4 regions of the Massilia orientalis genome follow, and region 2 is predicted to be linked to each of the others. Evidence: predicted binding sites of a transcription regulator. Region 2 holds the regulator's gene; each other region holds the start of a gene.

Region 1 (7,719 bases), on a different contig from region 2:
CGGTGCGGCCGGGTCTGCTCGGTGAGCACGGCATTCCATTCGAACTCGCTGCCGCCGGGGCCGCGCACGACCCAGTGCGAGCGGCCGCGGCCGAGGTCGCGCACCTCGACGACGTGGGACATGAAGTGCGGGAAGTTCTCATAATGGGCCCACAGGTCGTAGACGTCTTCAGGCGCGGCGTCGATATGGATCGCCTTGCTGAAGTCGATGGTCTGGTCCATGCCGATGCCGCGGCCGCGCAGCATGCCCAGCAGCGGCTGGTTGGTGGCGCCCCTGGCCAGCAGCGCGGCGCCGGCCAGGCCCAGCATCCATGCCAGCGGCGAACGCCGGCTCAGCGCATACAGGGCCAGCAGGCCGCCGCCGGCCAGGGCGGAATTGCGCGCGGTGGGTGTCCATTCGCCGCCCGGGCCCGCCTGCAGGGTATCGCGGACACGGGTGCGGACGTCATGCGCCATGGCGCGGGCCTTGTCCATGCCGTTGCCGACTGCATGTCCGTCCCCGTCGGCCGCACTGCCCAGCGCATGCCGCGCCTTGTCCATGCCGCCGCCGACGGCGTCGCCTGCCTTGGCCAGTGCGTCCTTCGCCCTGTCGATGCCGGCGTCGAGCGCTTCGCTCGCCGCGTGCCCCATGCGCTCCAGCGCCGAGCCCGACCTGGCTCCGGCACCGTCTGCCATGCCGGCCGCGCGGTCGCGCAGCTCGTCGCCGGCGGCGCCGATGCGTTCGCCCGCGCCGCGCCAGACGTTGCCCAGCGCGCTGGACGTGCGCGCGCCCGCGTTGCGCACGGCCGCGGCCGATTGCGCGCGCCGCGCCCCGCCGCGGTCCGGGTCGAGCATGTACATCAGCAGCGCGCCGGCAGCGGCACCGCCGATCCACTTCGCGATTTCATAGCCTGTGTCCGTCGTGTTTTTCATGATTGGCTCCTCCGGTTGGTCTGGCCCTGGCCGCCGCCTCGTCATGCCAGGCGGTGGCCAGCAAATCCTGCACTTCCTCGTCGCTGGTCTGTTCGAAGGCGCCGTACCACTGGCCGACGGCGCGGAAGTGGGGCGGGGTCGACAGGCAGACGAGTTCGTCGACGCGTGCCTCGAGCGCGGCCGCCGTGTCGGGCGGCGCGACGGGGATCGCCAGCACCAGCTCGCGCGGACCCAGCCGGCGCGCCACTTCGATGGCGGCCAGCATCGTGGAACCCGTGGCGACGCCGTCGTCGACGAGGATCGCGCTGCGTCCCGCGAGGTCGAGCGGCGGCCGGCCGCCGCGGTAGGCGCGCTCGCGCCGCTGCAGTTCGGCCAGCTCGCGCGCCGTCACCGCTTCCACGTCCTGCGCTGTGACGCCCATCAGGCCGGGCACGCCGGGCTGGAGCACGCGGACGCCGCCGCTGCCCACGGCGCCCATCGCGAATTCCTCGTGGCGCGGCATGCCGAGCTTGCGCACGAGCAGGACGTCGAGCGCGATGCCGAGCCGCTGTGCGACGGCGAACCCGACCGGGACGCCGCCGCGCGGGAGTGCCAGCACGATGGCGTCCGGATGCCGGGTATAGGCGGCGAGCCGCTGCGCCAGCAGCCGGCCCGCTTCGGTGCGATTCTTGAAATGACGGATGTCGGCCATGATGCGCACGCTTTCAGAGTCCTTTCCTGATCTCGAACCGGGCACGGCGTGAGCGCGGTCGCGGGCGGCCCGCAGGCCGTCAGCTCGCGAGCCGCGCCGTGCGGCTCATCGACCCTACTGGATCGTCAGCTGGCGCGCCGTGCCGCCCTGTTTCTTGGGCAGCGAGAGCATCAGGACGCCGTCCTCGAGCCGCGCCTGCGCGCTGGCATCGTCGACTTCGGAGGGCAGCGTGAAGCTGCGCTGGTACTTGCGCGTCGAGCGCTCAGAATACACCACCTGTTCACCCTGGCGCTGTTCGTTTGCCTGCTGGCACTCGCCCTCGATGGTGATGCGCTGGCCGTCGATCGAGACGTGCACGTCCTCCTTCTTGACGCCCGGCAGCTCGGCCTTCACCTCGAAGGTCTTGTCCGTCTCGCTGACGTCCAGGCGCGGCATGCCGACGTCCTCGCCGGCCCAGCGCCCCTGGGCGAGCGGCGCGAAGAAGTCCTGGAACATGTTCTCGACCATGCGTCCGAACTGGTCTTCCATGGCGCCGGGACGGAATGTGGAAAGCGGCGTCGTGCCTCTTCTGATCAGGTTCATGATAGACCTCCCTTTCAAGAATGATGTCCCGCGGCGCGCAGGGCGCCGCAACACCATTTATAGGGCGGTCGAATCGGGTTTGCAAGCGTCGTCTCGTACCGTGCGCGGGGGCCGGGTCGGACCTTTGAGGCAGGACAGCAGGCGAACGAAAGCGGGGAATTCTTGCGCAACCGCCCCGGTCAACGACAGTGTGTGGACCGGGGCGGATGCGGGCGTCAGCCGAGGTTGCGCCGGTGGAAGCGCAAGTGGTCTTCGACGAAGGTGGAGATGAAGTAATAGCCGTGGTCGTAACCGGGGTGGCGGCGCAGTTCGAGCGGCTGGCCGACGGCGCGGCAGGCTTCCTCGAACGCCTCCGGGTACAGCTGTTCGGCAAGGAACTTGTCGCCCAGGCCCTGGTCGATCAGGATCCCCTTGGGGAAGGGCGGGGCGTCGGCGCAGGCCATCAGCTCGGTCGCATCGTAGACGCGCCACGCGTCGCGATCGGTGCCGAGATAGCCGCCGAACGCCTTCTCGCCCCACGGGCAGCGGGACGGCGCGGCGATGGGGGCGAAGGCCGACACGGAGCGGAACAGGTCGGGGTTGCGCAGCGCCAGCATCAGCGCGCCGTGGCCGCCCATGGAGTGGCCGAAGATACCCACGCGCGCCGGATCGGCCGGCAAGGTGGCGAGCACCAGCGCGCGCAGTTCGAGGATGTGGCTGTACATGCGGTAGTGGGTCGACCACGGTTCGCGGGTGGCATCCACATAGAAACCGGCGCCGGCGCCGAAGTCCCAGCTGTCGGTCTCGCCCGGCACGCCGGCGCCGCGCGGGCTCGTGTCGGGCGCGACCAGGATCAGGCCTTCCTGCGCCGCCACGCGCTGGGCGCCGGCCTTGATCATGAAGGTCTCTTCGGTGCACGTCAGGCCGGCGAGGTAGAACAGGACGGGCAGGCGCTTGCCGTGCGCGCCGGGAGGGAGGTACACGGAAAAACGCATCGGCAGGCCGATGGCGGCGGAATCGTATTTATAGAAGCGCTGGACGCCGTCGAAACAAACGTGTTCGCTGAGGAGTTCGGGCATGGCTCGGTCCATCGGATGGTTGGCTGATCGAAAGCGCAAGTATGCCCGGTCCGCAGGCGGGCCGCTACTGCGCTTCAGATCAGCCCGAGCGCCCCCAGCACGGCGCCGGCCGCGAGCAGCCACAGCAGATGGATGCGCGTGCGCCAGATGATCAGGCCGCTGACGATCGCGGCGAGCCACAGGGGCCAGTTCGCCAGGACGGCGGACGCGATCGGGGCAGCTGCGCCGGCACCGGCACTGACACTGGCGCCGGCACTGACACCGGCGCCGGCGGAACTGGCCATGATCCAGGCGGTGGACAGCAGCAGCGCGATCACGATGGGCGCCATGCCCTGCTTGAAGGCCCGGACGGCGCGCAGGTCGCGGTTGCGGTGGCCCCAGCGGGCGGCCGTGTAGGTGATGATGGTGGACGGCGTCATGATGCCGACCATCGTCACGAGCACGCCGAACAGCGCGGCCGCCGTGCTGCCGGCGTTCATGCCGACGTACCACCCCATCAGGGCGACGAACAGGACGTTCGGCCCCGGGGCGGCTTGCGCCAGCGCGATGGACTGGTTGAACTGTTCCTGGGTCAGCCAGTGGTGCTGCTCGACGAGGAAGCGGTGCATCTCGGACGACGTCGAGATGGCCCCGCCGACCGACATCAGCGACATCTGGAGGAAGTGGCCGAGCAAGTCGAGCCAGTCGGCCCAGTCCAGCGTGAGGTGCAGGGGCGCCGTCATGTTGCGAGCCGGCGGTACGTGAGGACGCAGCCCAGGCCGCCGAGGCCGAACAGCACCCAGGGGAGCGGACATTTGAGGAACGCGACGAGGATGAAGCCGGCCGCCGCGATGGCCAGGCACCAGGACAGGGGCATCGGGCTTTTCTTCAGCGCGCTGGCCAGGCGCAGGCCGGCCGCGCCGATCAGGCCGGCACAGACGGCGGCCATGCCGTGCAGTGCGCCGGCGACGACAGGGTTGTCGGCGAAGCGGTCGTGCAGCACGGCCAGCCCGATGACGAGGATCAGGGGCACGGTCAGCAAGCCGGCCAGTGCGGCGAGCGCGCCGGCGACGCCGAAATGGCGGCCGCCGATCATCAGCGACAGGTTGACGACGTTCGGTCCGGGCATGATCTGGGCGACGGCCCAGTCTTCGATGAATTCTTCCTGGGTCAGCCAGCGCTTGCGGTCGACGATTTCACGCTGGACGATGGCCAGCACGCCGCCGAACCCCTGCAGGGCCAGCAAGGTGAAGGAAATGAACAGGTCGGCGAGGGAGCGGGGGCGGTTGGCGCTTGCGGACGGTGCGGACGTGCCGGACGGCGGGGAGCTGGGCGGGGCATTCATGCACCGATTATCGCGCCGCGCCCGGCATCCTGTCCATGTGGGGGGCTGTCAGCCGCCGCCGATGCCCCGCATCACGCGTCCCGTGCCTTCGCATTCGGGACAGGTCTTGCCGTCGGCCAGCTTGCCGCTGCCGCCGCAGGTTTCGCACAGGTCTTCGCCGGCGCCTGGCGTGCCGGGTACGGCTTCGTCGCCGGGTTTCAGGTCGGGATCGGGCATTGCGTTCATGGAGTCCTCGTGGTGGTTGGATCGACGAGGCCATTCTAGGCGCAGCGAAAACGGCGCGGCGCGCGCATGCGGCGCGGGTTTGTCATGAGGAATTCACAAACGGATGCCACATTGGATAAAAATTAATCTTGACTTTGGCCAAAGGTGGGAAATACTCGTTAGGCAGCAATCCCTTCAATCCATCAAAGTCAGGAACTGCGATGAACCAAGACACCCTCGAGCTCGAAGACGGTCAGTTGTCCGTCCCTTACCAGCGGCGCGATACCGACCAGAAGGATATCGTCGACCTGGGTATTGCGCTCCAGCAGCGCAGCAATACGATGTCGGCCGTGGAATACCTGCGTTCGCAGAACGTCGGCAACGACGTCATCGAACGCGTGCTGACGGAGCCGGGGCGCAGGCGCTCCTGGTGCAGGTAAGGGTGCGAGGAGCGACAAGCTCGACAGTTGTGCACAATCTTGCTCGACTGCATGTTGCTTATTTTTTCGATTCGTGCGTCACTTGTCCTGGTAACTCATTGATTTTGTGAAGGTTGAGTTTTGCCCGCACAACGGGCAAATTGTTGAAACCCGCATTCCTGCTTGGTTTTGGCATGTCAAGAGGGTGTTTTTCCACAACCTTATACACAGTTTTTGTGGATATCTGATCAAGCCGTGTTGAAGAGGCAAGCGAGGCGGGCAGGGGCCGTGAGCGTCCGCGCCCGTTGACGCTGGTTTGCGACATTGCTATCTGCGCTTGCATAAAGATACTGGACAAATGTACAGTTGAGCATCTATCCTCAACCGCCATGTCCGTCGCCACCGCCACCCCCGTTTCCCGGCCCGCCGCACCCGCCGATCCGTTCGCCGGCCTGAATCCCGAGCAGCGCGCCGCCGTCGAGCACGACGTGGGCGCGGGGATGGTCCGGCCGCTGCTGGTGGTCGCGGGCGCCGGCTCGGGCAAGACGAATACGCTGGCGCACCGGGTCGCGAAGCTGATCCTGGCCGGGAGCGATCCGCAACGTATCCTGCTGCTGACGTTTTCGCGCCGCGCGGCCAACGAGATGGGCCAGCGCGCCGCCGGCGTGCTGCAGCGCGTGCTGGGCACGTCGACCGCGGTGGGCAGCCTGCCCTGGGCCGGCACGTTTCACAGCATCGGCGCCCGCCTGCTGCGCGAGTACGCGGGCCGGATCGGGCTGGAAGCCTCGTTCACGATCCACGACCGCGCCGATTCCGAAGACTTGATGGGCCTCGTGCGCCAAGACGTGGGCCTGGGCGCCTCCACTGGCCAGAAACGCTTTCCGCTGAAGGGCACGTGCCTCGCGATCTACTCGCGCGTCGTCAATGCCCGCGAGCCGCTGGCCGACGCGCTGCAGTCGACGTTCCCGTGGTGCAGCGAATGGGAAGAACAGCTCAAGCGCCTGTTCGGCGCCTACGTCGACGCCAAGCAGGAACAGAACGTCCTCGACTACGACGACCTGCTGCTGTTCTGGGCCGAGATGGCGTCCGATCCGGAACTCGGTCCGGAACTGGGCGCGCTGTTCGACCATGTGCTCGTCGACGAATACCAGGACACGAACCGCCTGCAGGCCGCGATCCTGCAAGGCATGAAGCCGGACGGGCGGGGCGTGATGGTCGTCGGCGACGATGCGCAATCCATTTATTCGTTCCGCGGCGCGACGGTGCGCAACATCCTCGACTTCCCGAAGCAGTTCGGCGAGCACACGCGCCTGATCACGCTGGACCGCAACTACCGCTCGACGCAGCCCATCCTCGACGCGTCGAACGCCGTCATCGCCGCCGCGCTGGAGCGCCATGCGAAGACCTTGTGGACCGATAAGGTCGCCACCGGCAAGCCGCAGCTCGTGCTGATCCCGGACGAGGCCGAGCAGGCGCGCTGGGTGTGCAACCGTGTGCTGGAACAGCGCGAGGCGGGCATCAAGCTGACACAGCAGGCCGTGCTGTTCCGCGCCGCCAGCCACAGCGCGGCGCTGGAGCTGGAACTCGTGCGGCGCAACATCCCGTTCGTGAAATTCGGCGGCCTCAAATTCCTGGAAGCGGCGCATATCAAGGACGTCCTCGCCATGCTGCGCTTCGCCCAGAATCCGGCGGGCCGCGTGGCCGGCTTCCGCGTCGTGCAACTGATTCCCGGAATCGGCCCGGCGACGGCGGCCCGCCTGCTCGATGCGGTGGCCGAGGCGCTCGACCCCGTTGCGGCCGTCGACGCGTTTCCCGCGCCTCCACGCGCGCAAGGGGAGTGGGAGCAATTTACCGCGCTGTTCCGCACCCTGCGCACGAAGGGCCTGCGCTGGCCGCTGGAAATCGAGCTCGTCCGCGACTGGTATCTGCCGCACCTCGAGCGCCTGCACGACGACGCACCGGTCCGCGCGGCCGACCTCGACCAGCTGGTGGCGCTGGCCGGCGGCTATGGCTCGCGCGAAAACTTCCTCACCGAACTGACGCTCGACCCGCCGGAAGCGACGAGCGACCGCGCGGGCCCGCCGCTGCTGGACGAGGATTATCTGATCCTGTCGACGATCCACTCGTCCAAAGGGCAGGAGTGGAAGGCCGTGCACGTGCTGAACGTCGTCGACGGGTGCATCCCGTCCGACATGGCGACCGGCAGTGCCGAGGACATCGAGGAAGAGCGGCGCCTGCTCTACGTGGCCATGACGCGCGCCAAGGAACACCTGCACCTCATCGTCCCGAACCGTTTCTTCATCAAGCAACAGGCGCAGATGGGCGACCGCCACGTCTATGCGCAGCGCACGCGCTTCGTCACGCCCGTCATGCTCAAGCACTTCGAGGAATGCGTCTGGACGAATGCCGAAACGTTGCAGGTGCGCAAGCCGATGCCGGACAGCGTGCGGATGATGGTGCGCGAACGGGCCCGCAATGCCTGGAAATGAAAATAACGGCAAGATGACGGCAAAAGTGGGCAGAATCGGAA
Region 2 (7,719 bases):
TTTCTCACCAAAAGTCGCTTCGGCATATGCTCATCATCACCATCAAACAAGGCAAGGAAAAAAGCCTGCTGTCCGGCGACCCGTGGATTTATTTGTCCGCCGTCGAGAAAATCGAGGGACGGCCCCAGGAGCGCGGCAAACCCGGCGTCACTGCGATCGTGCAGTCGTCGGCACGCCAGTTTCTGGCGCGCGCGGCCTACAACGCGAAGTCGCAGATCGCGGCCCGCGTCTGGACGCTGCGCGAGCACGAGCCGGTCGATCACGCCATGATGAAACGGCGCGTGCAGGCCGCGGTCGCGCGGCGCGCCGTGGCCGTGCGCGGCGCCGATCCGCAAGCCCTGGTCCTGGTGATCGATGGCGAAAAAGACGGCCTGCCGGGGCTGCTGGTGCACAGCTATGGCGGGACCGGCGGTTACCTGGTGTGCCAGTTCAATGCCGCCGGCGTCGACGCGTGGAAAGTGACTATCGTGCAGGCGCTGGTCGCGGCGACGGGTTGCGCCAACGTATTCGAGCGGAGCGACGAGCTGTTGCGCAAAGGAGAGGGGTTGCCTGTCATCTGGCGCGCCCTGGCCGGCGACGAGCCGCCGCAGCGCCTGATGGTACGTGACGGCAGCCGGCTGCTGCCGACGGATATCCGTACCGGTTTCGTCTATCCGCGCTGAGAGCAGGATAAAACGACAAGGCCCGCATGACGCGGGCCCGTGTGCAGGCGGAAGGTCAGTGCCAGGACCGCAGCAGTCCGACGGCCAGGCCTTCCAGCGCGAACTCGTCGGCCTGCGGGTCGACGGTAATCACGGAAAAGTCCGGGTTTTCCGGCAGCAGTTCGATCGTGGAACCGGTCTTGCGGTAGCGCTTGACCGTCACTTCGTCGCCGATGCGGGCGACGACGATCTGGCCGTTCTTCGCGCTGTCGACCTTCTTGACGGCGAGGAAGTCGCCGTCGCAGATGCCGGCGTCGCGCATCGACCAGCCCTTGACCTTCAGCAGGAAGTCGGGCTTGCTCGAGAACATGGCCGGGTCGACGGAGTAGGTCGCTTCGACATGTTCCTGGGCGAGGATGGGCGAGCCCGCAGCGACGCGGCCGACGAGCGGCAGCGACATCAGGTTCGGCGGAATCGGCGGCACGAAGGCAGGTACCGCGGCCGCAGTCGCCTTGGATTCGACGGACTGGCCGACGAGGCGGATACCGCGCGAGGTACCCGGGGAAATTTCGATCGCGCCCTTACGGGCCAGGGCCTGCAGGTGTTCCTCGGCGGCATTGGCCGAGCGGAAGCCAAGCTCCTGGGCGATTTCGGCGCGAGTCGGCGGGAAGCCAGTGTTGTCGATGGCTTCCTTGATCAGGTTGAGGATCTGTTCTTGCCGTGCGGTGAGCTTAAGCATGTTCGTCTTCGTTGGTACGGGGTCAGACTGTATTTTTGTACAGTATTGCGCCACGCGCAAGGGGATTTCAAATTTTTTTTGCGGTGCGGTACGCAGCGCACGTTTACAACTCTTTGCGGTGCGGTACGCAGCGCACCTGCAAGCGGTACCTATTGAGCACTTGACGGTCTTGCTGTTATAATGTTGGGCTTTCCCTTCCCACACTCGTCTTGACGCCGAGGTGGGCATTTGTTTAAACGTCCTTAAGGAGTGTTTCATGCGTCATTATGAAATCGTGTTTATCGTCCACCCGGACCAGAGCGAGCAGGTCCCGGCGATGATCGAACGCTACAAGGCTACGGTCACCTCGCGCGGCGGCAACATCCACCGCGTCGAAGATTGGGGCCGTCGTCAAATGGCTTACCAGATCCAGAAGCTGCCGAAGGCACACTACATCTGCCTGAACATCGAGTGCGACAACGAGACCCTGGTCGAGCTGGAAACCGCATTCAAATTCAATGATGCCGTGCTGCGTCACCTGACCGTGAAGATGAAGAAAGCTGAAACCGCACCGTCGCCGATGATGAAGTCGGTCCAGCGCGAAGACGCAGCCAAGAGCCACCGCGCCGAGCAGGCCGCCGCTCCGGCCGCCGCAGCCTAATCTCGCGGGAGCAACAAGCTGTAGTGAACGAGCTGTCCCTGGTCGCGAGCATCCTGGAACGCGACGTCCTGCGCTACACACCGGCCGGCATCCCCATCGTGGGCGGCATCCTGCAACACGGATCGACGCAGACGGAAGCGAGGCTGGACAGGCAGGTCGAATTCGAGATTCCCGCGGTTGCCGCGGGCGAGATTTCGGGGCGATTTGCCAATGCCGAGTTGGGCGCGATGTACCGCTTCACGGGATTCTTGGCCAGGAAAAGCCGTCACAGCAAAAGCTTGGTGTTTCACATCATTGATTTCAGTGCCGCGTAAATGCGGGCACGTTTATAGATAGATACAGGAGCCTCAAAATGGCATTCGGTAAAAAGTTCGACAAAAACAAAGCTAAGCTCAAAGAGAAGCGCAAACAGCAGAACCCGCTGTTCAAGCGCAAGAAGTTCTGCCGCTTCACCGCAGCAGGCGTGGAACAGGTTGACTACAAAGACGTCGACACCCTGAAGGATTTCGTCCAGGAAAACGGCAAGATCATGCCGGCACGCCTGACCGGCACCAAGGCTCACTACCAGCGTCAAGTGGACACCGCCATCAAGCGCGCCCGTTACCTGGCTCTGCTGCCGTACACCGACCTGCACAACGCTTAATCGTCGGTTACGACATCGAAGCATAGTCAGATTACTGGAGAATAAAATGCAAGTTATCCTGCTGGAAAAAGTCGTCAACGTCGGCAACCTGGGCGACGTCGTCAAGGTCAAGGATGGTTACGCTCGTAACTTCCTGATCCCGCAAAAAATGGCCCGTCGTGCAACGCAAGCTGCCGTGGCCGAGTTCGAAGTCAAGCGCGCCGAACTGGAAAAAGCAGCTGCCGAGAAACTGGCTGCCGCTCAAGGCCAAGGCGACAAGCTGAACGGCATGACCGTCACGATCGCCCAGAAAGCCGGCGTCGACGGCCGTCTGTTCGGTTCCGTGACCAACTTCGACATCGCTGAAGCCCTGACCAAGCAAGGTTTCGCCGTCGAAAAGGCACAAGTGCGCATGCCGACCGGTCCGCTGAAGACCACCGGCGAGCACCCGGTGTCGGTCGCTCTGCACACCGACGTCGTGGTGGAAATCACCATCGCTGTCGTGGGCGAAGCCGCCTAATCAGAGTTTCAAAGTAATACCGTCGTCCCCGCGCAGGCTGGGGCCCAAGTTGCGACTTCGGATGCAAAGCTTGGGTCCCCGCCTCCGCGGGGACGAATTATTTTTGCAACAGCAAAAATAATTCGTTTTTGGAAACTCACCAATGATTTCAGCGCCTGATCGGGAACGGGTATAATGCCGGCCATGAACACCCCAGCAGACCCGCAGATCGAGTCGCTCCGCATCCCCCCGCATTCCATCGAAGCAGAACAGTCCGTCATCGGCGGCCTGCTGCGCGATAACGCGGCGTGGGACCGCATTGCCGACTTCATGCATGCGGAGGATTTTTACCGCTACGACCACCGGATCATCTTCGAACAGATGGTCCGCCTGATCAATGCCGGCAAGCCTGCCGACGTGATCACCGTGTACGAGGCGCTCGTCCAGCTCGGCAAGGCCGAGGACGTCGGCGGCCTGCAGTACCTGAATGCGATGGCGCAGAACACGCCATCCGCCGCCAACATCCGCCGTTATGCCGAGATCGTCCGCGATCGCGGCGTGCTGCGCCAGCTCATCACCGTTGCCGACGAAGTGTCCGGCAAGGCATTCAATCCGCAAGGCGCCGAGGTCAAGCAGATCCTCGACGAGGCGGAATCGCGTATCTTCGCGATCGCCGAGCAGGGCGCCCGCGGCGCCCAGGGCTGGCTGCCCGTCCAGCCGCTGCTGACCCAGGTGGTCGAGCGCGTGGACGAGCTGTACAGCCGCGACAACCAGGGCGAGATCACCGGCGTCCCGACGGGCTTCACCGATCTCGACAAGATGACGTCCGGGCTGCAGCCGGGCGACCTCGTCATCGTCGCCGGCCGTCCGTCGATGGGCAAGACCGCGTTCTCCGTCAACATCGGCGAAAGCGTGGCGGTCGACGCCGGACTGCCGGTCGCGATCTTCTCGATGGAGATGGGCGGCGTGCAGCTGGCGATGCGTATGCTCGGCTCCATCGGCCAGCTCGACCAGCACCGCCTGCGTACCGGCAAGCTGCTGGACGAGGACTGGCCGCGCCTGACGCACGCGATCCAGAAGATGAACGATGCGCAGATCTTCATCGACGAGACGCCGGCGCTGAACCCGATCGAGATGCGCGCCCGCGCGCGCCGCCTGGCCCGCCAGTGCGGCAAGCTGGGCCTGATCATCGTCGACTACCTGCAACTGATGCAGGGTTCCAAGCCGGGCGACAACCGCGCGTCCGAAATCTCGGAGATCTCGCGTAGCCTGAAGGGCCTGGCGAAGGAACTGGGATGCCCGGTGATCGCGCTGTCCCAGCTGAACCGCTCGCTGGAACAACGCCCCAACAAGCGTCCCGTGATGTCCGACCTGCGCGAATCGGGCGCTATCGAACAGGATGCGGACGTGATCATCTTCCTGTATCGTGACGAAGTTTACAACCCGGACTCGCCCGACAAAGGCACTGCCGAGATCATTATCGGCAAACAGCGTAACGGCCCGATCGGCGCCATTCGCGTGACCTGGATGGGCATGTACACCAAGTTCGGCAATTACACCGGCAACCTGGCTGTGTACCAGGGCGATTAAGCCGGCGGCAGTCAAGGATCGCGGCGCCCGGTCCACCCTGGAACGGGCGCCGCGACTTTCAAAGAAGTCCCAAGAGATTTACCCAACGGAGAACCTATGTTTGGACGCCTGATGCCCACGGAGGGCAAATTTTTCGACCTGTTCAACCAGCACGCCGCGTTGTGCGTGAAGGGTGCACAAGAGATGGTCGGCCTGATGACCAACTTCGACGACCTGGAAAACCGCACGCACGCCGTGGAGAGCATCGAAAAACAGGCGGACAAGGTCACGTACCAATGCGTGGACCTGCTGCACAAGACGTTCATCACGCCGCTCGACCGCGACGACATCCATAAGCTGATCACCCGCATGGACGACATCCTCGACATGATGGAGGACGCCGCCCAGACCATCTCGCTGTACGACCTGCACGCCGTCACGCCGGAAGCGAAGCGCCTGGCCGAGCTGTGCCTGGCATGCTGCGAAAAGGTCCAGCAGGCCGTCGGCATGCTGCACAACATGGACAACGCCCAGAAGATGGTCGCCATCTGCGAAGAGATCGACCGCCTGGAATCGGACGCCGACCACGTGATGCGCGCCGCCATGTCCAAGCTGTTCCGCGACGAGCCGGACGTGCGCAACCTGATCAAGATGAAGGCCATCTACGAAATCCTCGAGACCGTGACCGACCGCTGCGAAGACGTTGCCAACATCATCGAAGGCATCATCGTCGAGAACGCGTAACGACCGGAACAACAAAAACAACATGGACTCTCTACATATCAGCATTTATGTGCTGGGCCTGCTCGTCTTTTTAGCGCTGGTCTTCGACTTCATGAACGGCTTCCACGACGCCGCCAACGCGATCGCGACGGTGGTGTCGACGGGCGTGCTGCGTCCGCAGACGGCCGTCGCGATGTCCGCGATGTTCAACTTCGTCGCCATCTTCACCGTCGGCCTGCACGTGGCGTCGACGGTGGGCAAGGGCACCGTCGACCCGCACATCGTCGACCACTACGTCGTGTTCGGAGCGCTCGTCGGCGCGATCATCTGGAACATCATCACGTGGTACTACGGCATTCCGTCGTCGTCCTCGCACGCCCTGATCGGCGGCCTGGTGGGCGCGGCCGTCGCCAAGAGCGGCACCGGCGCGCTGGTCGGCGGCGGCCTGCTCAAGACCGTGCAATGGATCATCCTGTCGCCGCTGCTGGGCTTCATCCTCGGTTCGCTCGTGATGCTGGCCGTGTCGTGGATCTTCGTGCGCACCCCGCCGCGCAAGGTCGACACGTGGTTCCGCCGCCTGCAGCTGTTCTCGGCCGCGGCGTACAGCCTGGGCCACGGCGGCAACGACGCGCAGAAGACCATCGGCATCATCTGGATGCTGCTGATCGTGGCCGGCGTCTCCAAGGCCGGCGATGCCACGCCCCCGCTGTGGGTCATCATCTCCTGCTATACGGCGATCTCGATGGGCACACTGTTCGGCGGCTGGCGCATCGTGCGCACGATGGGCCAGAAGATCACCAAGCTCAAGCCGGTCGGCGGCTTCTGCGCGGAATCGGGTGGCGCCATCACGCTGTTCATCGCCAGCGCGATCGGCGTGCCGGTGTCGACGACGCACACCATCACGGGCGCCATCGTCGGCGTCGGCTCGGCGCAGAAGGCGTCGGCCGTGCGCTGGGGCGTGGCCGGCAACATCGTATGGGCCTGGATCTTCACCATCCCCGCGTCGGCGTTCATGGCGGCGATCGCGTGGTGGGTCGGCACCCACATCCTGTAAGCGCACCGCGCCGTCATCCACAAGCAGCCTCCGGGCTGCTTTTTTATTTCCCAAAACCGAAGTCAAACCCCAGCTTTAGGAAATTGCCCAAATTCGGGGTCAGAGCACTTTTTCAAAAGATGCGCAGAAGCGACGCTGCTACGATCACTGACCACATTGGTCGCCGTTTTGTGCCCGCAGCGCAGTCGAAATTTCTTGCAGTTTCTTCCCTCAAAAAGGGCTCTGACCCCGAATTTGGGTTTTGCGCCACATTTCGGTGTTTCCTTTTCATTTTTGCTAACGCACGTAGTAATATTACAGGCGATCGTCGGCCAGCGTTGCCGTCCGGGCCACGCCCGTCGGTCAGAATAAGAATGAAGAGGGGACAATATGATATTGAGAAGTAGTTTGACTTCATGGTTGGGGCTCGCCGCGGCCGCCTGCGCCAGCCTGCTGCTGGCCGGTTGCGGCGCCGGCGGTACCGGCCAGCAGGCCACCCAGTCCGGCACGCGGCTGCTGGCGGCCAGCGCCACCACGGCCACACCCGTCGCGCCGGGCAGCATCCGCATGCACTTCCACCGCGTCCAGAACGACACGGCCCAGTGGGGCGTATATTCGTGGGATGGTCCGCAGCATCCCAGTTCGGCGTGGATCACCGACCGCTTCATGTTCACGGGCACCGACGGTTTTGGCGGCTACGTCGATATTCCGGTGGCGGCGGGCAAGAGCGCGATCTGGTTCCTCGTCACCGACGGCAACGGCAGCAAGAATTGCGGCGCCGACCAGCACGCCGACTTGAATGCCGACGTCGCCACGAAGGGCCAGGAAGCCTGGATGCTCGAAGGCGACTGCGCGGTCTACGCCACCCAGCCCGCGCTCAGCTTCGGCAATCTCGCCTTCGCCAACGCCCAGTGGCTCACCAGCACGACGCTGGCCTGGCCGGGCGTGCCCACCGGCGGCACCTATAAACTGTTCCATGCCGCGAACGGCGGTCTCGCGGCGAGCGAAGGCGGTCCCGTGGGCCTCAGCGGCGCGGAGGTCGCCTTCGACCTCACCGTGTCCGCGCTGCCGGACGCCATGCGCCAGAAATATCCGCACCTGGCCGGCGCGACCGGCCTGCGCCTGAAGGACGCCGACGCGGCCAGGGTCGCATCGCTGGTCAGCGGCCAGTTCGCCATCGCCCAGTACGACGGTGCCGGCAACCTCGTGCAGGTGACGTCGCTGCAGACGGCCGGCCTGCTGGACGATCTGTA
Region 3 (7,719 bases), on a different contig from region 2:
AGTTCTTTCTTGATGTCAGCGCCTTCTTCGATCAGCAGGCGGCGGACTTTCTGGCCTTCCGGACCGGTCTGGTGGGTCACCAGTTGCATGCCCAGGATCTGGTTCGCGTATTCGCGCACTTGTTCCAGCGACTTGGCAACTTTCACGCCGCCGCCTTTACCACGGCCGCCAGCATGGATCTGGGCCTTGACCACCCAGACCGGTCCGCCCAGCTCTTCAGCGGCTTTGACAGCCTCGTCGACCGACAGGCATGGAATGCCGCGCGGAACGGTCACTCCGAATTTTCGGAGGATCTCTTTGCCCTGATACTCATGGATTTTCATGCTGGCTTCCCTTCTTCTGTTACTGATGTAGTTTAGAAATGCGGTTGAAAAATAAAGCGACAAATCCGGAGTCTACTCCGGACAACACTACCCCGGCACCGCCTTGAGCGACCAGCGCGGGTAATACGTTTCGACGGCGGGGCCGTCGAGACGCAGCGCGTGGCAGCGGTCCAGTTCGTAAGGCCGCCCGGCCGAAGCATCGGCCGGGCGGTTGGCCATCGCGTCATCGGCGAAGGCCTGGATTGCCGCGGTGGGCAGGACTTGCGCGAGTTCGGTCAGGTGGGTGCAGCCGAGTACCCCGGACAGGCGGTCCTTCAGATGCAATCGGAAATGTTTCAGCAGCGACAAGCCGATGAGTTTTTTATACGCAGGGGCGATGGTGTCGCAGAAACCGGGATAGGGTACGGCATCGGACGCGGCTTCGGCGTCGACGATGTTCATGTCGCGGTCGATAGTCACCCGCAATTTGAGTTCGTGCACCGGCAGGCCGGCCGGACGGGCGCCGGAAGGCAGGGCAATGTCATGCGTCTTGGTGTCGCGGATGCACGCGTCGAGGTCCCACAGGCCATCGTCGCGCGCGAACGCTTCGACGCTAATGGCGCGCGTGTGCCTTGGCTTACGCGGAGCGGGAGGAGACAGGGGCATAAACACCAATGCCGGAATGCGGCGAAAAAATTTGCAGCCGTTGTGCCTGATGCACGTTGCCGCAGCTTCTACGGCAACAACCGCTCTTGCGGCGCTGCTTAAACCATGAAAGTTTAGCACAGGGTAACGGGCTGTGCACCGTCTCCCCGGTCACAGAAGGGTTTTTGCAGGGAAGATAAGGGGAGATGTTGCGAAGTTGTGATGCCGAAAGCGCAAGCTTGCCGTCATAAACGGAACGACAGTCCGTTATTCACAACGATGAGATCAGAGGTCGTCGTCGTCGTGGCCGCCCTTCAGCGCGGCACGCACCGCACTCTGGGAAAAGCCGCGTTGCAACAGGAAGCGCATCTGTTTGCTGCGTTCTTCGGCATCCTGTGGAACCGTGCCGAACTTGCGGCGCCAGACTTCACGCGCCCGTGCCGTTTCGGATTCCTTCAGTTCGGACTTGAGTTCGTCGAACGCTTCGCCGTTGACGCCATGCTGCTGGAGTTCGGCGAGCACCCGGGCGTTACCGTAGCGTCCGGCTCGCCGGTGAACCAGCGATTCGGCAAACCGCTCCTGCGACAGCCAGTTGTTCTTTTCGAGGAAATCGAGGAGGGCTTCGACGTCGTCGCCCTCCTCCGCATAACGGGACAATTTGCGCGCCAGCTCGAGCCGGCTGTGCTCGCGCGTCGACAGATACTTCAACGCGCGAGCCTTGAGGCTCAGTTGCTGGCGCGGCATCAGGACGATTACTCGTCGTCGCCGATGGCTGCCGGCTCGACCGCAGCACTGCCGGCCGGGGCCGGCGGCAGTTCGCGCACGCCGAGGGCGGCGCGGACCTTGTTCTCGATTTCGCGTGCCAGTGCCGGACGCTCCCTCAAGAAGATACGGGCATTGTCCTTGCCCTGGCCGATACGCTCGCCACCGTAGCTGTACCACGAACCCGACTTCTCGACGATCTTGTTGTCCACGCCCAGGTCGATGATCTCGCCTTCGCGCGACGTGCCTTCGCCGTACAGGATGTCGAAGTGCGCTTCCTTGAACGGGGGCGCGATCTTGTTCTTGACGACCTTGACCTTGGTTTCGTTACCGATCACCTCGTCGCCGGTCTTGATCGAGCCGGTACGGCGGATGTCCAGGCGCACGGAGGCGTAGAACTTCAGCGCGTTACCGCCGGTCGTCGTTTCCGGGCTGCCGAACATGACGCCGATCTTCATACGGATCTGGTTAATGAAGATCACCAGGGTGTTCGTACGGTTGATCGATGCGGTCAGCTTGCGCAGCGCCTGCGACATCAGGCGGGCCTGCAGGCCCGGCAGGGAGTCGCCCATGTCGCCTTCGATCTCGGCGCGCGGCGTCAGCGCCGCCACCGAGTCGATGACCACCATGTCGACACTGCCCGAACGCACGAGAGCGTCCGTGATTTCCAGCGCCTGTTCACCCGTGTCCGGCTGCGAGATCAGCAGCTCGTCCAGCTTGATGCCCAGCTTTTGCGCATAGGTCACGTCCAGCGCGTGCTCGGCGTCGATGAACGCGCAGGTGCCACCCAGTTTCTGCATCTGGGCGATGGTCTGCAGGGTCAGGGTCGTCTTGCCCGACGATTCCGGACCGTAGATCTCGACGATACGGCCGCGCGGCAGGCCGCCGACGCCGAGTGCGATGTCCAGGCCCAGCGAGCCGGTCGAGACGGTTTGCACTTCCTCGACGGGCGCATTGGTATCCATGCGCATCACCGAGCCTTTACCGAATTGCTTTTCGATCTGCGCGAGGGCTGCTGCCAGCGCCTTGCCCTTCTCGGCTGCATTTATTGCGGATTTTTTGTCGTCCATAACTTTCTTTCTGTCCTAGAGTGAACCAAGGTGTGGGCCGCTCGCGCGATTTCAATAGGAAGTACTGTATAAAATACCAGTGGTTTTGGCAAGCGATATTTACCATCGCTCGCCCGATTCGACATGTTGCGAAACTTCCCACACAATAAGGGAACGTCGAAAAACCTGCTACGCGTTGCACTGTCGTCCTGCGATGCTCGCTGTACTACTCGTACAGCTGCGCTTCTCAAACGACATTGCTGCCGCTCGCGACGGTTTTTCGAGGTCCCCATAAGCGAGTGAGCGGGGTCGAACAACGAAAGCCGGGGGAAAAGATGCGTATTTTACTAGCCGAAGATGATAGCGTATTGGCCGATGGGCTGACGCGCTCCTTGCGCCAATCCGGCTACGCCATCGACTGCGTCAAGAACGGCCAGGACGCCGACACGGCGCTGTCGACCCAGGAGTTCGATCTCCTGATCCTCGACCTCGGCCTGCCCAAGCTGTCCGGCCTGGACGTGCTGCGCCGCCTGCGTGCGCGCGGCTCGCTGCTGCCGGTGCTGATCCTCACGGCTGCCGACTCCATCGAGCAGCGCGTGGGCGGCCTCGACGCCGGCGCCGACGATTACATGCCCAAGCCGTTCGCGCTGTCCGAACTGGAAGCGCGCGTGCGTGCCCTCACCCGGCGCGGCCAGGGCGGCGGCTCGACCGTCATCCGCCACGGCCCGCTCGTGTACGATCAGGTCGGCCGCAGCGCGTACATCAACGACCAGATGCTCGACCTGTCCGCGCGCGAGCTGGGCCTGCTGGAAATCCTGCTGGCGCGCACGGGCCGCCTCGTGTCGAAGGAACAGCTCGTCGACCACCTGTGCGAATGGGGCGAGGAAGTGTCGAACAACGCCATCGAGGTCTACGTGCACCGCCTGCGCAAGAAGATCGAGACGGGCGGCATCCGCATCGCCACCGTGCGCGGCTTGGGCTACTGCCTGGAGCGCTTTTCCGATACACCCCGCGACAGCGCCCGCAAGAGCGCCGAAGCAGCCAGCGGCCAGAAGTGAAGCGGTTCAAGCGGCGCGCGGCCGGACCGGATCCGCTCGCCGTCACGGAACCGGTCGACGACCTCTACGTCCCGCCCAGGCCGGAACCGGAAGAAAGCATCCAGCATTCGCTGTTCGGCGAAATCCTCGACTGGATGCTGGCCCCGCTGCTGCTGCTGTGGCCGATGAGCATCGCGATCACTTACCTGGTCGCGAAGTCGATCGCGAATCAACCGTTCGACCATGCGCTGGAAGACAGCGTCACGGTGCTCGCGCAGCAGGTCAAGGAGGTCGACGGCCAGGTCGTCGCGCGCCTGGGCGGCACCGCGCGCGACATCCTGCGCGCGGACGACGTCGACAGCGTGTATTTCCAGATCAGCGGCCCGCACGGCGAGATCGTCGACGGCGACCGCGACCTGCCGCCGCCGAACCCCGACGACGCCGAGCGCAGCGGCCGCGTGCACTTCCGCACCGAGACCCTGCACGGCACGCCGATACGCATCGCCTATGCCTGGGTCAATTTGCAGCCGTTGCTGGACGCCACGCAGGAACCGCGCCTCGCGCTCGTGCAGGTGGCGGAAACGCTCGACAAGCGCGCGCAGCTGGCCAACGAGATCATCAAGGGCGTGATCCTGCCGCAGTTCATCATCCTGCCCGTGATCCTGGCCCTCGTCTGGTTCGCGCTGTCGCGGGGCCTGTCGCCGCTGGCGCAGCTGCAGGAACGCATCCGCGCCCGCCCGCCGGACGATTTGTCGCCCATCGATTCGCGCCAGGTGCCGGAAGAGATTTCGCCGCTCGTGGGCTCGCTGAACGACATGCTGGCGCGCCTCGCGCACACGATCGACGTGCAGAAGCGCTTCATTGCCGACGCCGCGCACCAGATGAAGACGCCGCTCGCGGGCATGCGCATGCAGTCGGAGCTGGCGCTGCGCCAGGTCGATCCGAACGAGATCCACCGCTCGCTCGAGCAGCTGGCCACGAGTTCGGAATCGGCCACGCGTCTCGTAAACCAGCTGCTGGCACTGGCCCGCGCGGAAAACCAGCCGCATGCGGGCCAGACGCTGGAACCGCTCGACCTTGCCGCATTGGCGCGCGACGTCGTCCAGGACTGGGTGCAAGCCTCGTTCGCGCACGAGATCGACCTCGGCTACGAAGTCATCGGCGACCCGCCGGAGATCGACGGCAGCGCCATGATGCTGCGCGAGCTGCTGTCGAACCTGATCGACAACGCGCTGCGCTACACGCCGCCCGGCGGCAGCGTCACCGTGCGCGTGCGCGGGACGAACATCGGCAACGGCAGCCAGGCTTTACTCGAAGTCGAGGACACGGGCCCCGGCATCGCGCCGTCCGAGCGCCATCGCGTGTTCGAACGTTTTTATCGCATCCTCGGTTCGAGCGCGTCCGGTTCCGGCCTCGGTCTCGCCATCGTGCGCGAGATCGCGCAGCAGCACGGCGCCGACATCGAGATCTTCAACAACCCGCGCAGCACGCACAAGAAATTCCCGGGCAGCCTGTTCCGGCTGACCTTCCCGCCCACCGTCACGCTTGTCCCCGATGCCGACCGAGACCGCCCCTTCCTCTGACCCCGACCGCGAGCGCCAACGCATCGTCGCCGCACGCGCCGCGCATTGGGCGCGCGCGCGCCGCCTGATCGCGCTGCTGCTGGCGCTGTGGCTCGCGACCAGCTTCTGCACCGTGTTCTTCGCGCGCGACCTCGCGCACCTGTCCGTGTTCGGCTGGCCGCTGTCGTTCTACCTCGCGGCGCAGGGCGCGTCGCTCACGTACCTCGCCATCATCGGGGCGTACGCCTGGCGCATGCGCATCCTCGACCGCGATTTCCAACGCATGCTGGAGGGCCGTTCATGACCGGGACGGCCGCCAAGACCCGCAGCTACTTCCGCCGACTGGCCCGCTACTACCTGTGGTTCACGCTGTGCTTCGCGCTGTTCCTGGGCGCGCTGGCGATCCTGGAACACGAAGGCATGCCGCGCCAGTGGATCGGCCACCTGTACATGTTCGCGACGATCGTCCTGTACGCGATCATCGGCGTCGTCAGCCGCACGTCGAACGTGTCCGAATACTACGTGGCGGGACGGCGGGTGCCGGCGCTGTTCAACGGCATGGCGACGGCGGCCGACTGGATCTCGGCCGCCAGCTTCATCAGCCTGGCGGGCACGCTGTACCTGCACGGCTTCGACGCCCTCGCCTACGTGATGGGCTGGACGGGCGGCTACTGCCTCGTCGCCCTGCTGATCGCGCCCTACCTGCGCCGCTTCGCCCAGTACACGATCCCCGACTTCCTCGCCGCCCGCTACGGCGGCGAGACCGCTACGCGGCAGGGCAGCATCGTGCGCGCGCTCGCGGTCGGCGGCACCATCGTCGTCTCGTTCACGTACGTCGTCGCGCAGATCTATGCCGTCGGCCTGATCGCGTCGCGCTTCACGGGCGTCGATTTCTCGGTCGGCATCTTCCTCGGCCTCGCCAGCATCCTCGTGTGCTCGTTCCTGGGCGGGATGCGCGCCATCACGTGGACGCAGGTGGCGCAGTACATCATCATCCTCGTCGCCTTCCTGATCCCGACGATCTGGCTGTCGATGAAATTCGCGGGCAACCCGGTGCCGCAGGTCGCGTACGGCTCCGTGCTGCCCAAGCTGGCCGCGCGCGAAGCCCAGCTGGCGGCCGACCCGCGCGAGGCCGAAGTGCGCGCCCGTTTCCACGCCCGCGCCGACGACTACGCGGCGCGCATCGCCGCCCTGCCCCATTCCTGGGAAGCGGGCAAGATCGAAGCACAGCGCCGGCTGGACAAGGCGCGCGGCCGCAACGCGCCGCTGACCGAGGTGCGCAGCGCGGAACGCGAGCTGCTCGACTATCCGCGCACGGCCGACGAAGCCGCGCGCGCGTGGACCGAACTGCGCGCCGCCAACCTGGCGCGCGCCCAGCCGCCGGAACCGCACGCGGAACCGTTCCCCGGCAAGACGCGGGAAGAATCGGACATCCGCCGCAACAATTTTCTATCCCTCGTGTTCTGCCTGATGTTCGGCACCGCGGCGCTGCCGCACATCCTGATGCGCTCCTACACGACGCCGTCCGTGCACGAGACGCGCGTCTCCGTGTTCTGGACACTGTTCTTCATCCTGCTGATTTACCTGACGATGCCCGCGCTGGCCGTGCTGGCGAAGTACGACATCTACACGGCCCTCGTCGGCACGGGCTTCGATTCCCTGCCGACCTGGGTCTCGTACTGGGCCAACGTCGACAAGTCGAATCCCCTGATCAGCATCGTCGACATCAACGGCGACGGCATCGTGCAGCTGGCCGAGATCGCGATCGACGGCGACGTGCTCACGCTGGCCACGCCGGAGATCGGCGGCCTGCCGTACGTGATTTCCGGGCTGGTGGCGGCCGGCGGCCTGGCGGCGGCGCTGTCCACCGCGGACGGCCTGCTGCTCGCGATCTCGAACGCGCTGTCGCACGACATCTACTTCAAGATCGTCGATCCGGGCGCCTCCACGCAGAAGCGCGTGACGATCTCCAAGCTGCTGCTGCTGGCCGTCGCGTTCATCGCCGCGTACGTCGCGTCGCAAAAGCCGGCCGACATCCTGTCGCTCGTCGGCGCCGCGTTCTCGCTCGCGGGGTCGACGATGTTCCCCGCGCTGGTGGCGGGCGTGTTCTGGAAGCGGGCCAATTTCGCGGGCGCGATCGCGGGCATGGCGACCGGCTTCCTCGTCTGCATCTACTACATGCTGCACACGAACCCCATGCTGGGCGGGAGCCTGGATGCGGTCTGGTTCCACATCGCGCCCATTTCCGCGGGCGTGTTCGGCGTGCCGGCGGGGGCGCTGGCGCTGGTCGTGGCGAGTCTGGTGACGGCGCCGCCGCCGCGCGCGAGCGGCGGGCTCGTGGCGCATATCCGGGCGCCGGAAT
Region 4 (7,719 bases), on a different contig from region 2:
ACGCGTGCCCGGCGTTCCGGAAATCATCCAGGCGCAGCGCCTGTTCGGCGACCCGGACTACATCCTGAACGTCATCACGACGGACCTGGCGGCGTACCAGAAACTGTGGGACGACAGCCTGTCGACGTTGCCGAACGTGTTGCGGCTGACGTCGACGCTCGTGATGAAGAGCGTCGTCCAGGGGCGGCCCTTACCATTTTGATCAGAGGCGTGTCTCGCGCGCGGCGCGCAGGAATTCATCCAGCACCGGCGTGCAGTCGAGCAGGTCGCCGCCCGTGGCGCGGTGGAATTCCGGATGCCACTGCAGGCCCATCACGAACGGCGCGCGCTGGTAGCGGATCGCCTCGACGACGCCGTCCGGCTCGGACATCGCTTCCACGTGGATATCGCGCCCGAGGTCCTTGACGGCCTGGTGGTGGATCGAGTTCACGACGGCGCGCTCATGCTGGGGAAACATCTTGCGCAGCGACGACCCGTGTGGGAACACGATGGCGTGGCGGTGGGCGTCGTAGATGTCGTGCACGTGCGGCTGGGCGCCGGTCACGTTCGTCACGATGTCCTGGTGCAAGGTCCCGCCGAATGCGACGTTGATCAGCTGGCAACCGCGGCAGATGCCCAGCACGGGCTTGCCCGCGTCGACGAATTCGTGCAGCAGTTCCAGTTCGTACACGTCGCGCGGGCGGTCGCCGCTCCATTCGGGCCGCGTCGGCGTTTCGGAATATGTCATCGGCGACACGTCCGCCCCGCCCTGCAGCACGAGGCCGTCCAGGTGGCGCGCGTAATGACGCATTGTGATGTTGCTGGGGTGCAGCAGCCCGTTCGTATTCACGGTCGGGACCATGAACACGAGCACGTCCCGCGACATCACCCATTGCGCGATCGATTCTTCGAGGTATTGGAGGTTCTTGCTGCGCAGGCCTTTCGCGCCCTCTTCCGGGTGGAAGATGCGGGCGGAGACGCCAATGCGCAGCGTGCGCCGCATGAAGTCGCGGTTGAACTTGTCGGCCAACGCGCGCCAGCGCGAGCGCAATACGCGGCCGGCCAGGTTCAGCGGCGTGTCGTCGGTACGCAGGTAGCGTGACACGCCGCCGTTGGCGCGCCGGTCGGGCACACGCGGCGGCGGTCCGTCCTGCGGCGGGCCGGCGTCGTTAGCATACTTGTCATTGTCCTCAGCCATGATCTCAATATATCCTTGCGACGGTCGCGCACGATTCGTTTTAAAAAAAATATCGTTTTAGTAATGAAATTCCCGCAGCCACCCGCATATGCACAGGATGCCGCGATGCCGCTTACTTGGCAATCCGTGCAACGAACACTTGCAAACTTGCGCTTAACAAGCAAAAATACTGTGCTTCCATACAGTTGTTTCGACCGCACGCCGCGTCCCGCCCTGTAGAACCCACCGCGTGAAGTCGCTTATTTTCCGCGCGACAAGATAGAATGCGCAGCATTCGAATGATTGAAGATCAAGCATGGCCACCAAGAAACCCGCACCCGATTACAGCGAATCATCCATCCGCGTCCTGAAAGGACTGGAGCCCGTCAAGCAGCGTCCGGGCATGTACACCCGCACCGAGAATCCGCTGCACATCATCCAGGAAGTGATCGACAACGCCTCGGACGAGGCGCTGGGCGGCCACTGCAAGAACATCGACGTGACGATGAATGCGGACGGTTCCATCACCGTCGAGGACGACGGCCGCGGCATCCCGGTCGGCCTGCATCCGGAAGAAGGCGTCTCGACCGTCGAGATCGTGTTCACCCGCCTGCACGCCGGCGGCAAGTTCGACAAGGGCTCCGGTGGCGCCTACGCGTTCTCGGGCGGCCTGCACGGCGTCGGCGTGTCCGTCACGAACGCGCTGTCGAAGCGTCTCGAAATCACGGTGTGGCGCAAGGACGACGACGGCAACGGCGTGCACAAGCTCGTGTTCGCCGACGGCGACGTCATCGAACCGCTGACCTCCGAACCGTTCGAACGGGGCGGCAAGAAGAACGGCACGCGCGTCACCGCCTGGCCGGACGGTAAATACTTCGATTCGCCGAACATCCCGATGAGCGAGCTGCAGCGCCTGTTGCGCTCGAAAGCCGTGCTGCTGCCGGGCGTCACCGTCACGCTGACCAATGCCAAGACCGGCGACAAGCAGACCTGGCGCTACGACGAAGGCCTGCGCGGCTACCTGACGGAAGCGCTGGCGCAGACGGCCGGCGGCGGCCAGACCGTGATCCCGCTGTTCGAAGGCGCGCAGTACGCCGCCGCCGGCGATGAAGGCTTTGCCGAGGGCGAAGGCGCGGCTTGGGTCGTGGCCTGGACCGAGGAAGGTTCGGTGGTACGCGAATCGTATGTCAACCTGATCCCGACGGTCAGCGGCGGCACGCACGAGTCCGGCCTGCGCGACGGCCTGTTCGGCGCCGTGAAGGGCTTCGTCGAGATGCACTCGCTGCTGCCGAAGGGCGTCAAGCTGCTGCCGGAAGACGTGTTCGCGCGCGTCTCGTTCGTGCTGTCCGCGAAAGTGCTGGACCCGCAATTCCAGGGCCAGACGAAGGAACGCCTGAACTCGCGCGACGCGGTGAAACTCGTGTCGGCGTTCACCAAGCCGCCGCTCGAACTGTGGCTGAACCAGCACGTCGAATATGGCCGCAAGCTGGCGGAACTCGTCATCAAGCAGGCGCAATCGCGTCTCCGCTCGCTGCAAAAGGTCGAGAAGAAGAAGTCGTCGGGCGTGGCCGTTTTGCCGGGCAAGCTGACCGACTGCGAATCGACCGACATCACCCGCAACGAGCTGTTCCTCGTCGAGGGCGATTCGGCGGGCGGCTCCGCGAAGATGGGCCGCGACAAGGAATTCCAGGCGATCCTGCCGCTGCGCGGCAAGGTCCTGAACACGTGGGAAACGGACCGCGACCGCCTGTTCGCGAACAACGAGATCCACGACATCGCGGTGGCGATCGGCGTCGATCCGCACGGCCCGGACGACAATCCGGATATCTCGGGCCTGCGCTACGGGAAGATCTGCATCCTCTCCGATGCGGACGTCGACGGCTCGCACATCCAGGTCCTGCTGCTCACTTTGTTCTTCAAACATTTTCCGGCCCTCTTCAAGAACGGCCACGTGTGCGTCGCGCGCCCGCCGCTGTACCGCGTGGACGTGCCGGCGCGCGGCAAGAAGCCGATCCAGAAGCTGTACGCGCTGGACGACGGCGAACTGCTCGCCATCGAGGACAAGCTGAAAAAAGAAGGCCTGAAGGAAGGCACGTGGAGCATTTCCCGCTTCAAGGGCCTGGGCGAGATGAACGCCGAGCAGCTGTGGGAAACGACGATGAACCCGGACACCCGCCGCCTGCTGCCGGTGGCCTTCGGCGACTACGGCCTGGCCGAATCGTCGGCGCGCTTCAACATGCTGATGGGTAAAGGCGAAGCCGCCGCCCGCCGCGCGTGGCTGGAAGAGCACGGAAACGAGACGGAAGCGGATATTTGATCTGAAAAGCAAATTGGGCCCCTGCCTTCGCAGGGACGACGTATCCGAGTGCGTTGGCCTTAATACCGTCGTTCCCGGCCTCGGCGGCCCCCTTGGCGGGAACCCAAGTTCGGCGAGCAGCCAACAGCGCCACCAGAAACGAACCAAACATATGACCCAAGCAAGCCTCTTCGAACAAACCACTCCCCCCGGCGGCGGCGACGACGCCGAGACGCTGACCCTCTCGACTTTCGCCGAGCGCGCCTATCTGGACTATGCCGTCTCGGTCGTCAAAGGCCGCGCGCTGCCGGACGTCTCGGACGGCCAGAAGCCCGTCCAGCGCCGCATCCTGTATTCGATGAACGAACTGGGTCTCGGCCCGACCGCGAAGCCCCGCAAGTCCGCGACCGTCGTCGGCGACGTGCTCGGCAAGCTGCACCCGCACGGCGACCAGTCGGTGTACGACGCCCTCGTGCGCATGGCCCAGGACTTTTCGCTGCGCTATCCGCTGATCGACGGCCAGGGCAACTTCGGCTCGCGCGACGGCGACGGCGCCGCCGCGATGCGTTACACGGAAGCCCGTCTGACGCCCGTCTCGCGCCTGCTGCTCGACGAGATCGACATGGGCACCGTCGACTTCCAGCCGAACTACGACGGTTCGAGCGAGGAACCGCGCACCCTGCCCGCGCGCCTGCCGATGCTGCTGCTGAACGGCGCATCCGGCATCGCGGTCGGCATGGCCACCGAGATCCCGTCGCACAACCTGCGCGAAGTGGCCGCCGCCGCCGTCGCGATGATCCGCAATCCGAAGATCACGCACGCCGAGCTGATGACCCTCATGCCCGGTCCGGACTATCCGGGCGGCGGCCAGATCATCACCCCGGCATCCGCCATCGCCGACATGTACGCGTCGGGCCGCGGCTCGATGAAGGTGCGTGCGCGCTGGAAGATCGAGGAGCTGGCGCGCGGCCAGTGGCAGGCCGTCGTCACCGAGCTGCCGCCCGGCGTGTCGTCGCAGCGCGTGCTGGAAGAGATCGAGGAACTGACCAACCCGAAGATCAAGGTCGGCAAGAAGACCCTGCTGCCCGAGCAGCTCACGCTGAAGCAGACGATCCTCGGCGCGCTGGATGCCGTGCGCGACGAATCCGGCCGCGAAGCGCCGGTGCGCCTCGTGTTCGAGCCGAAGTCGAAGAACCAGGACCAGACCGAATTCATGCTGATGCTGCTGGCGCACACGTCGCTGGAAACGTCGGCCCCGATCAACCTCGTGATGATCGGCGGCGACGGCCGTCCGCGCCAGAAGGGTCTCACCGAGATCCTGCAGGAATGGATCGAGTACCGCTTCGTCACGGTCCGCCGCCGCACGGAATTCAAGCTGGGCAAGGTCAACGACCGCATCCACATCCTGGAAGGCCGCGAGATCGTCCTGCTGAACATCGATGAGGTCATCCACATCATCCGCAATTCGGACGATCCGAAGGCCGCGTTGGTCGAGCGTTTCCGCCTGTCCGAGCGCCAGGCCGAGGACATCCTCGAGATCCGCCTGCGCCAGCTGGCGCGCCTGGAAGCGATCAAGATCCAGCAGGAGCTGGCCGAGCTGCGCGGCGAAAAGGAAAAACTGGAAGACATCCTCGAGAACCCGTCGTCGATGAAGCGCCTGATCATCCGCGAGATCGAGGCCGATTCGAAACAGTACGGCGACGACCGCCGCACGCTGATCGAGGAAGCGCAGAAGGCCGTGGCCGAGCAGAAGATCATCGACGAGCCGGTGACGGTCATCGTCTCCGAAAAAGGCTGGGTGCGCGCGCGTACCGGCGTCGGCCACGATCCGGCCCAGTTCACGTTCAAGGCGGGCGACTCGCTGTACGGCGCGTTCGAGTGCCGCACGGTCGATACGCTGTTGTGCGTCGGCGACAACGGCAAGGTGTATTCCGTGCCCGTGGCCGCCCTGCCCGGCGCGCGCGGCGACGGCGTCCCCATCACGACGTTGGTCGACCTGTCGGGCGGCGGCCGTATCCTGTACTACTACGTGGGCCCGGCCGAGACACGCCTGCTGCTCGCGACGACGACCGGCTTCGGCTTCATCACGAAGGCCGGCGACATGATCACGCGCCTGAAAGGTGGTAAATCGTTTATCACGCTGGACGACGGCGCCGTGCCGCTGGCGCCGCGCGTCGTGGTGGACAACGCAGGCGCCATCGCCTGCCTGTCCGAGAAGGGCCGCGTGCTGGTGTTCGGCATCGACGAGATGAAGGTGCTGCAGAACGGCGGCCGCGGCGTGATCCTGATGGGCCTCGAGCCGAAGGAAAAGCTGCTGGCCGTGCAGCCGATCAGCCAGAAAGGCCTGAACGTGGTCGGCACCTGGGCCGGCGACAAGCCGCGCACGGTGGAGTTGTTCGCCTCCGGCCTGGAGCCGCACTTCGGCAAGCGCGCCAACAAGGGCAAGCCGTTGTCGGCCAAGCTGAAGGCGAAAGACCTCGCGATGCGCCAGACGGACGGCGGTTGATGAAAAAACAAACGGACCCACGCGGGTCCGTTTGTTTTTGGGCGACCGCAGGATTACTTGGCGGCGTCCTTGTGTGCCTCGGCAGTGGCTTCGGCACGCTTTTCGTTGGCCTTGGCGTGGGCCTTGGCTTTATCGGCGTTGGCGTCCACGACCTTCTTCTGGGCCTTTTCGTCGGCCTTGATCATGGTCTTCTGGGCGTCGTAATTGGCTTCGGCGGTCTTTTCCTCGGCCTTGGCAGCAGCCTTGGCCTTGTCTTCCGGATCAGCCTTGGCGACTTTCTCGTGAGCCTTGGCAACCTTCTTCTCCGCCTTGTCGTGTGCCTTGGCCTTCTTCTCGTTGGCCTTGTCGACGGCCTTGTTAATCTTCTCGTCCTGTTTCGACATCTCCTTGGCTTCCTTCTCGTTGGCCTTGGCGATCTTCTTGTCGGCGTCCGCATTGCCGGTCGAGGTCGTACCAGCGGTGCCGCTCTGGCCCGACGACATGGTGGTGTCGGTGGTGGTCGTGACCGGGGTCGCCGGTGCGGTCGTGGTCTGGGCGTAGACCGAGGTGGCGAACAGGCCGGCGATCAGGGTGGCGAGCAGTTTATTCATCGTAGTTCTCCTGAAGATTATGGTGGGGCGCGCCGTGACGCGCCATATGTTTTTGTTAAGTCAGGGCTTCAGAATATGCTTCGGACAACTTTCGCTCTGTTCGGCAGCGCACGCAGTACATACTGGCCATCATCCAATTTGTGACAAGATTTTTCAGCGTTGGGCCGCCTTCTCGGCACCCTTGCGTTTCGACTCCGCATGCTTTTTCTTGCTTGCCTTCACGGCCGCTTGCGTTTTCATGCGGCTTCCCGGCGGCTCTTTCACGGAGCGCGCGTTCGCCCGCATGACTTCGCTCTCGGCCTTCGTGCCGGCCTTGCCGCGCCCGCCGGTAGCGGCCGCATCGGTGTCGGTGTTGTTGGGTGCCGTCGTGTTGGTGGCCTGGGCATTCACGCTGTCGGCCTTGCCCGGCGCGGGATTGATGACGGCCGTGCTCTTGCCGACGACCTGGCCGGCGTTGTTGACGCCGGCGGCCTGGCGGCCCGTGGCGTCATGCGCGGAACCGGTGTTCGCCGTGCCATCCGTGCGCAGGCCCGTGCCGGACACGCCGGCGGCCGTGGTGTTGTGGCCGGAGACAGCCTGGCCGATGGGCGCCGTATTGGCCGTGGTCTGGGCCCAGGCCGACGATGCCAGCAGCGCACACACGAGGGTGGGGAGGAATTTGTTCATGATGATCTCGTTTCGTAAGGTGAGTAACTCGAAACGAGGATAGGTGCGCCGCCCGGGTGACTCTGTTCGGCAGCGCACCCGCCGGTGCTACTTTTTGGCAGGACGGCCCGCGTACAGGTCGATGATGTCGCTGATGCCGTCCTGGCAGACGGGGCAGAACTCGCCGCTGCGGTCGAACATGATGCATTGCATGGCCGGACGGTAATAGCCGGTCGCTTCATAGTTCGCCCCTTCGAACGCGCCGATCGCCTTGCGGTACCTGGCCTGCGCAAACAGGGCGTTCGAGTGCGCCAGGTCTTCGCGGAACAGCGCGCTCATCTCCGACTCCGGCCGGTTGGCCGCCCGCAGCGCCGCCCGCTTTTTCTGGTACTCGCGCGAATACGCTTCGTACTCGGCCTTGGGCCACGGCGTCGGCAACGGCGTGCCGGCCTGCACGTATTGCTTCCACTTCAGGCGGGCCGGATCGCGCAACGCCGTCACGTTCGGCTCCCACGGCTCCATGCGC

What was found. Region 2 encodes LexA, which represses DNA repair genes until DNA is damaged. Its sites were predicted from a motif close to ACTGTATNNNNATACAGT; they were not measured.
Region 1: the regulator LexA is predicted to act here: its motif matches at 5,539-5,556, upstream of QPK29_RS11600 (ATP-dependent helicase).
Region 3: the regulator LexA is predicted to act here: its motif matches at 2,843-2,860, upstream of recA (recombinase RecA).
Region 4: the regulator LexA is predicted to act here: its motif matches at 1,346-1,363, upstream of QPK29_RS24870 (DNA topoisomerase IV subunit B).

The regions. Positions count from the first base shown of each region.
Region 1 is NZ_JASNRB020000006.1:227,375-235,093, forward strand. It holds gene QPK29_RS11560 (SRPBCC family protein) at 1-911, opposite strand, end outside; gene QPK29_RS11565 (phosphoribosyltransferase) at 883-1,602, opposite strand; gene QPK29_RS11570 (Hsp20/alpha crystallin family protein) at 1,717-2,184, opposite strand; gene fghA (S-formylglutathione hydrolase) at 2,400-3,242, opposite strand; gene QPK29_RS11580 (chromate transporter) at 3,317-3,964, opposite strand; gene QPK29_RS11585 (chromate transporter) at 3,961-4,566, opposite strand; gene QPK29_RS11590 (hypothetical protein) at 4,615-4,791, opposite strand; gene QPK29_RS11595 (hypothetical protein) at 4,992-5,210, shown strand; gene QPK29_RS11600 (ATP-dependent helicase) at 5,579-7,678, shown strand.
Region 2 is NZ_JASNRB020000012.1:97,701-105,419, reverse strand. It holds gene QPK29_RS19705 (SAM-dependent methyltransferase) at 27-662, shown strand; gene lexA (transcriptional repressor LexA) at 718-1,380, opposite strand; gene rpsF (30S ribosomal protein S6) at 1,637-2,020, shown strand; gene priB (primosomal replication protein N) at 2,044-2,334, shown strand; gene rpsR (30S ribosomal protein S18) at 2,373-2,663, shown strand; gene rplI (50S ribosomal protein L9) at 2,710-3,162, shown strand; gene QPK29_RS19675 (replicative DNA helicase) at 3,346-4,731, shown strand; gene QPK29_RS19670 (DUF47 domain-containing protein) at 4,828-5,454, shown strand; gene QPK29_RS19665 (inorganic phosphate transporter) at 5,477-6,487, shown strand; gene QPK29_RS19660 (alpha-1,6-glucosidase domain-containing protein) at 6,875-7,719, shown strand, end outside.
Region 3 is NZ_JASNRB020000039.1:22,230-29,948, forward strand. It holds gene sucC (ADP-forming succinate--CoA ligase subunit beta) at 1-323, opposite strand, end outside; gene QPK29_RS31615 (DUF2889 domain-containing protein) at 411-968, opposite strand; gene recX (recombination regulator RecX) at 1,233-1,691, opposite strand; gene recA (recombinase RecA) at 1,700-2,779, opposite strand; gene QPK29_RS31630 (response regulator) at 3,094-3,816, shown strand; gene QPK29_RS31635 (sensor histidine kinase) at 3,813-5,378, shown strand; gene QPK29_RS31640 (DUF4212 domain-containing protein) at 5,350-5,661, shown strand; gene QPK29_RS31645 (sodium:solute symporter family protein) at 5,658-7,719, shown strand, end outside.
Region 4 is NZ_JASNRB020000018.1:31,032-38,750, forward strand. It holds gene QPK29_RS24860 (Lrp/AsnC family transcriptional regulator) at 1-202, shown strand, start outside; gene QPK29_RS24865 (gamma-glutamyl-gamma-aminobutyrate hydrolase family protein) at 203-1,177, opposite strand; gene QPK29_RS24870 (DNA topoisomerase IV subunit B) at 1,473-3,473, shown strand; gene parC (DNA topoisomerase IV subunit A) at 3,625-5,958, shown strand; gene QPK29_RS24880 (hypothetical protein) at 6,012-6,548, opposite strand; gene QPK29_RS24885 (hypothetical protein) at 6,702-7,214, opposite strand; gene QPK29_RS24890 (IgA Peptidase M64) at 7,302-7,719, opposite strand, start outside.